DNA from 3 places in the Actinocorallia longicatena genome. Region 2 is predicted to be linked to each of the others. Evidence: riboswitches for the same ligand, from Rfam matches in the RefSeq annotation. Region 2 holds a riboswitch; each other region holds the start of a gene.
What was found. Region 2 has a riboswitch for cyclic di-AMP ahead of ABD785_RS36405 (C40 family peptidase). Riboswitches for the same ligand answer to the same signal wherever they lie in the genome.
Positions count from the first base shown of each region.

Region 1: linked by a shared signal. The riboswitch ahead of ABD785_RS18880 (CHAP domain-containing protein) and the one ahead of ABD785_RS36405 (C40 family peptidase) in region 2 are both predicted to bind cyclic di-AMP.
Region 3: linked by a shared signal. The riboswitch ahead of ABD785_RS06135 (NlpC/P60 family protein) and the one ahead of ABD785_RS36405 (C40 family peptidase) in region 2 are both predicted to bind cyclic di-AMP.

Region 1 is NZ_BAAAUV010000008.1:215,622-217,875, forward strand. It holds cyclic di-AMP (ydaO/yuaA leader) riboswitch at 128-375, shown strand; gene ABD785_RS18875 (C40 family peptidase) at 468-956, shown strand; cyclic di-AMP (ydaO/yuaA leader) riboswitch at 1,068-1,244, shown strand; gene ABD785_RS18880 (CHAP domain-containing protein) at 1,254-2,003, shown strand; gene ABD785_RS18885 (hypothetical protein) at 2,129-2,254, shown strand, end outside.
Region 2 is NZ_BAAAUV010000034.1:5,069-7,322, forward strand. It holds gene ABD785_RS36395 (RDD family protein) at 1-418, opposite strand, end outside; gene ABD785_RS36400 (amino-acid N-acetyltransferase) at 424-936, opposite strand; cyclic di-AMP (ydaO/yuaA leader) riboswitch at 1,154-1,333, shown strand; gene ABD785_RS36405 (C40 family peptidase) at 1,336-2,254, shown strand, end outside.
Region 3 is NZ_BAAAUV010000003.1:93,536-95,789, forward strand. It holds gene typA (translational GTPase TypA) at 1-643, opposite strand, end outside; cyclic di-AMP (ydaO/yuaA leader) riboswitch at 837-980, shown strand; gene ABD785_RS06135 (NlpC/P60 family protein) at 983-1,888, shown strand; gene ABD785_RS06140 (hypothetical protein) at 1,984-2,166, opposite strand.

The DNA of each region.
Region 1 (2,254 bases), on a different contig from region 2:
TCAGGGCCGCGCATGGAGGCGCAGGGCAGACATCCCGAAGGTCGGCATCACACAACAAAACCCGTAGTCGCTCGACTGCGACGGAACCACAAGGGGTTCCGTCTGGGCCTCATCACGCCCTCGGGTCGAAGCGACAGCGCCGAGTCCACTCCCTGACGAAAGGGAGCGGAGCCGGGGACCCAATCCCCGTGAGCACCCCACATCGCCCCCAAACGGTGTGAGCCATGCCCGCGGAACCCCGGGGTGAATCGGCCGCCCGGCAGCTGAGCGCTCGTGACTCGACATGGAGTCGGCGCTCACCGCGATGGGTGGCCGTAGGACGAACTTCCGGTCCGAACCCGTCAGCTAACCCGGTAGGCGCAAGGAAGAAGGAGATTCCCCTGTCTCGCAACCTTGGCATCCGCCTGCCCTCGTCTGACCGCTCACGTCGCGTCAAGCTGGCCACCGGCCTGCTCGCCGCGTCCGCGGTGCTCACGCCCGCCATCGCCGTTCCGGCGCAGGCGCAGGCGGCGACGGTCGAAAAGACCGCCGCGGTGACGAAGGTCAAGAAGGTCAAGAAGAAGAAGTCCTGGTCGCAGCGGCAGAAGACCGCCTTCAAGGCGATCGCCGTGGCGAAGAAGAAGAAGGGCAAGCCCTACCGCTACGGTGCGGCCGGCCCCAACTCCTTCGACTGCTCCGGGCTCGTCGGTTACGCCTACCGCAAGGCGGGCGTGAAGCTGCCCCGGACGACCGGTTCCATCTACCGCGCCGTTCACAACAAGGTCTCGTGGAAGAACCTCGCCCCTGGCGACCTGGTGTTCTTCTACGGCGGCCGCAGCCACGTCGGCCTTGTCTCCAAGGTCGTCGGCAAGAAGGTCTACATGATCCACTCGCCTCGTACGGGTGACCATGTTCGCCAGGTGCTGCTCGACAAGTACCGCAAGCGCTCGTTCAACGGCGCGGTCCGCCCCTTCTAGACCGCCCGTGCAGGCTCCGGGCGCGGAAATGCCACAACCCTCCGGCATTTCCGTGCCCGGCGCCCCCGATCGACTTTTCTCTAACTGACCGCGGGACGCGACCCCTCAGGGGCCGTCCTCCCGCCGAGTCCGCATCAAGCGGAGCCGGGGACCCACTCGTCCGGACGCAGGGCGTCCAGGACACGGGGTGAATCGGAGACCGAGGCCGGAACCTTCCGCCTCCTCTCCGTAGGGCTTTTCCAGGCCCGAATCCGTCAGCTAACCCGGTAGGCGGCATGGAAACCAGGAGTCAAACGCATGTCCGGACGTCACCGTAAGCACGCCCACCTGTCGCTGAAGATCACCGGCGGTCTCGTCGCCGGCGCCGCCCTCGCCAGCACCTTCGCGATGTCCGCCCACGCGGACACCCCCGCCCAGCCGGCCCTCGCGGCCAAGGCCGCGGCCCTGCCGCAGATGCCCGTCCCCGAGACCGGCAGCATGACCACCGCGGGCAAGCCCGCCGGCACCGTGGTGAAGCCCGGCGCCAAGGCCGCCGCCCCCGCCGCGCAGAAGGCCGCCGAGGTCACCGCGGCCCAGATGATCGCCAAGGCGAAGTCGCAGCTCGGCCAGAAGGAGGACGGCAAGGGCGAGACCAAGTTCGCCCACTGGTACTCCAAGACCTCCCGCGCCGCCGAGACCATCGCCCGCGACGGCGGCGACCGCAAGGGCTACCTCAAGGCCAGCTGGTGCGACATGTTCGTCTCCTGGACGGCGAGCGAGGTCGGCGCCCAGAGCATCGTCGGCCAGGACGCCTGGACCGTCGCCCACGCCAAGTGGTTCAAGGCCAACGGCAAGTGGGGCACGACCCCCAAGGCCGGCGCCATCGTCTTCTTCGACTGGGGCGGCTCCAAGAGCCTCGACGCCATCGAGCACGTCGGCATCGTGACCGGCACCTCGAACGGCAAGATCAACACGATCGAGGGCAACACCGGCAACCGGGTGCAGCTCAAGACCCGCAGCGCCGGCCAGATCGTCGGCTACGGCTACCCGGACTACAAGGCCTCCTGACCCGCGGAGACCGACCCGCGACGGCCCCGCCTGCCCCCCGGCGGGGGCCTCGCCTCCTCATGTCCGGCTTGCGCCGGTCCGGGCGGCGGCCGACCATCGCGCGGGCGGTCGTAGGATCGCTGCTCATGGCAGCCAACCCGCCGGGGCACTCGGCCTTCTCCCGCCGCCGCCTGCTCGCCGCGGCCGCGGTGCTGGCCGTCGCCGCCTGCGCCGCGGAGCGCCCGCGCCCGGCCGCCGCGCCCGCCGCCGAC
Region 2 (2,254 bases):
CGAAGCCCGCGACCCAGGTCAGGCCCGCGTCGATCATCCTGGCCTTGGCCCGCTGCCAGGGCGCGGCCAGCGCCAGATCCTCGGCGGGGTGGGGTCCGGCGGGCCGGGCCGGAGGCCGCGGCGGCGGGGCCTGGCCGGGGCCGTAGCCGCCCTGAGCGCCCTGTCCCGCGCCGTAGCCGCCCTGGGCGGGACCGTACCCGCCCTGCCCCTGCGCGGGGCCGGGGCCGCCCTGTCCCTGCCGCTGGGGCGGACGTCCGCCCTGGGCCGGCTGCGGGGGCCCGTAACCCGGACGGCCGCCCTGTGCGGGCCCCTGGCCACCGGGGCCATAACCGGGACGGCCGCCCTGATGCGGATTTCCTGAAGGGGGCCCGTAACCGCCGCCCTGTCCGGGGCCGTACGGGTTGGGGGGTTGGCTCATCTAAGTCATTCCTCCAAGCGCAGCAACATGCGCGTGTTGCCGAGCGTGTTCGGCTTCACCCGGTCCAGATCCAGGAACTCCGCGACGCCGTCGTCATAGGAACGCAGCAACTCCTCGTAGACGACCGGGGCCACTGGTGCGCCCTGGATCTCGCGGAAGCCGTGCCGTGCGAAGAACTCCACCTCGAAGGTAAGGCAGAAAACGCGCCGAACACCCAGTTCCCTGGCGGCCTTCAGAAGTTGGTCCACGATCTGGTGACCGATACCCATGCCGCGGCATTCCGGGGCGAGGGCCACCGTGCGCACCTCGGCGAGGTCCTCCCACATGACATGAAGCGCACCGCAACCGACGACGCCGCCGAACTCGGGCGCGTCGGCCACCCAGAACTCCTGCATGTCCTCATAGAGCTGCACCGTCGACTTCTGCAACAGGCGCCGCCCCGGACCCCCGTAGGTGTCGACGAGGCGCCGTATCGCGCGGACATCGGCCGTCCTGGCCCGCCGGATCGTCAACTCCATAGTGGGTTGAGACTAGTGCGTCCAGAGGCCCTTTGCGATGAGTCCCAATAGCCCCGGGGTCACCACCGATCACGAGAAGGTCGCGTTTACGATACCGAACGATCACCCAGCGTGCTTGACCTGCGGATTCGCGCGTTCTGGTTGGCATCGTCGACGGACTTCGTTAGTCTCTCGCGCTAGTCGGCAGTTGAATCCTGGCCTCGCCTGAGACCCGGCACCCGCCGATCCGCCGAATCCCTGCGGGCGCAGCCAGCGCCGCGGGAACCGGGGACCCACCAGATGATGGGGTGAGTCCGCGTGGACCCGGAGGACCCTCAGTCCTCTCGACCGGGCACCGGTAGGGCTTCTCCGGCCCGAACCCGACAGCTAACCCGGTAGGCGGCCGAGGAGAGGAATTCCGTGAAGCACGTCCGCAGTCGCCTGCTGTGCGCCGCACTCGCAGTCGCCGTCGCGTTCCCGGGGGCGGCTCATGCCGATCCCGATCCGATGAAGCAGATCGAGAAGATCGCCGACGACCTCGAGCAGATCAACGAGCAGCTGAACGGCCTGACCGTCAAGCTCAAGCAGGCCAAGCGCGCCGCGAAGGTCGCCCAGGAGAACGCCGACAGGCAGCAGAAGAACCTCGACGCCGTCTCCGAGCGCGTCAGCGGTCTCGCCGCCAGCACCTACATGATGGGCGGGGCCGACCAGACCGTCGCCTTCGCCACCGCGCGGGACCCGCAGACGTTCCTGGACCAGACCGCGACGCTCAGCTACTTCGCCGCGCAGGACGGGACCAAGGTCCTCGCCCTCGTCAACGCCATGCAGTCCGCCCAGCGGACCAAGAAGGCGGCCGACGAGCGCGCCCGCGAGGTCGTCAAGCTCACCGGTGACCTCAAGGCCAAGAAGAAGACGCTCGACGACGAGTACTCGAAGATCCGCGACAAGATCGTCAAGAAGGATCCCGAGAAGATCAAGAACATCCCTCTCGTCGAGGGATCGGGCAAGGCCGCCGAGGCCCTGCGCTTCGCGATGAAGCAGCTCGGCAAGCCCTACGTGTGGGGGGCCGACGGCCCCAACTCCTTCGACTGCTCGGGCCTCACGATGTGGGCCTACGCCCAGGTCGGCATCAACCTGCCGCACTTCACGGGCAGCCAGTGGAACGCGGGGACGCACGTCAACCGCGACCAGCTCCAGCCCGGTGACCTGGTCTTCTTCTACAGCGACCTGCACCACGTCGGCATGTACGTCGGCAACGGCATGATGCTGCACGCACCGCAGACCGGCGACGTCGTGAAGATCGCGCCGATGGGCAACCGTCCCTTCGCCGGCGGCGTCC
Region 3 (2,254 bases), on a different contig from region 2:
GGAGCGGGGCGTCCGGGTCGTAGGACGGCGCCGGGATCGTCTCGTTGATGATCTTGAACAGCGGCTCGAGGTCCGGGCTGTCCGGCATCTCGCCGTTCTCGGGCTTGTTCAGCGACGCGCGGCCGGCCCGGGAGGAGGCGTAGACGATCGGGAAGTCGATCTGCTCCTCGTTGGCGTCGAGGTCGAGGAAGAGGGCGTAGACCTCGTCGATGACCTCGTCGATGCGGGAGTCCGGGCGGTCGACCTTGTTGATCACCAGGATGACCGGGAGGTTCGAGGCGAAGGCCTTGCGGAGCACGAACCGGGTCTGGGGCAGCGGCCCCTCGGAGGCGTCCACCAGCAGCACGACGCCGTCGACCATGGACAGGCCGCGCTCGACCTCACCGCCGAAGTCGGCGTGGCCGGGCGTGTCGATGATGTTGAGGAGCATTCCGTTGTGACGGACCGCGGTGTTCTTCGCGAGAATGGTGATGCCCTTCTCGCGCTCGAGGTCGTTGGAGTCCATGACGCGGTCGTCGACCGACTGGTTGTCTCGGAAGGCGCCCGACTGCCAGAGCATGGCGTCGACGAGGGTCGTCTTTCCGTGGTCGACGTGGGCGACGATCGCGACATTGCGCAGGTCATCACGGGTGGCGATGGGCATGAAAGTCCGGCTTCCGTTTCGTGTCGGATTCCGCCGCGCCTCGTGATCTCCGATACGGATACGGACCTTGGCGGCGTGAAAAGAGCGTGTGTACACCCGATTCTAGTCGGTCGGGGGCATGGCCACTGACCACAGGCTCAGTTTGGCATCTCTTGACCAGTTGCATACGTTTCGTCCCGTTCCGGTCGCTGCGTGACCGGGATCGCCGAGTCCCCGCACGGTGCGGGGAGCCGGGGAACCACTTCCCCCCGGGGTGAATCCGCTGGTCCGCCGGCGGTAGGGCGACTCTTCGGCCCGAACCCGTCAGCTAACCCGGTAGGCGTCGATGAGAGGAAACCCGTGAAGGGTGCCCGTTTCATGCTGGCCGCCTCCGTGGCGGCCGGCCTCAGCCTGACGGCCATGAATCCCGCGGCCCATGCCGCCGCGGCCCCCACCTCCGAGAGCCTGCAGAAGCAGCTCGACGATCTGACGGCGCAGGCGGAAAGCCTGGCCGAACTCCTGAAGAAGAACGAGGCGGACGCCGCCTCCGCCCAGCAGGACGCCTCCCTCAGCACGATCGGCCTCACCGGCCTCCGCAGCCAGGTCAGCGCCCTGGAACCGCAGGTCAAGGCGGCCAAGGACCGGATCTCGACCCTGGACAAGATCTCCGGCTGGTTCGGCGGGAACTCCGACACCGAGCGGGCCGACGAGCTCTCCGGCGAGCTCGACGACGTCAGGGCCCAGACCGCGACGGCCGAGACCGAGGCCGCCGCCGCGACCCGCAGGGCCGCTGACGCCGCGACGGCCGTCACCACGGTGAGGACCGAGGCCGCGACCGTCAGCACGAAGATCACGACGGTGAAGACCCGGCTCAAGCGGTTCTACACGGTCGGCGGAGTGACGATCTTCGGCGACGGCGTCGCCGCCAAGGCCACCCGCGAGGCCCTCCGCCAGCTCGGCAAGCCCTACGTGTGGGGCGCCGCGGGACCCTCCTCCTTCGACTGCTCCGGCCTCGCCGTCTGGTCCTACGCCAAGGCGGGCAAGCCGGGCCTCGACCACTACACGGGAGCCCTCTGGGACGCCGGGAAGAAGGTCGGCGCCGCCGACCTCCAGCCGGGCGACCTGGTCTTCTTCCATCCCGACCACCACCACATGGGCCTGTACATCGGCGACGGGAAGTTCGTCCACGCGCCGAGCTCCGGCGACGTGGTGAAAATCACCAAGCTCTCCGAGCGCGACGACTACAGCGGCGCCGTGCGCCTGTAAGCGACACGGCCCCCTCCGGAAGGTCTCCGGAGGGGGCCGTTGCGGTTCACCGCTTAGGGCGATGGTCACCCTGTGTCAGCGGTTCGGGTCGATGATCAGCGCCCGATGTAGGTGTTGGCTGCCGGGAGAACGGTGCCGAACGCACCACCGGCCGCGAGCAGTGCCGCGGCGAGATCGCGCTGGCTGAGGTAGGTGAGAGCGGCCACGGTGACGGCGGCCATGAAGGCCGTCAGGAAGATCACCGCTGCACGCAGTGGCACCAGAGTCTGCTCGTTCATGAGAGACACCTCCTTGATCACGTAACGCTTGGTGATCAGAGTGCACCCAACGCGGCCGATATCTAAGCGTGACGCGGTAACGATTTCG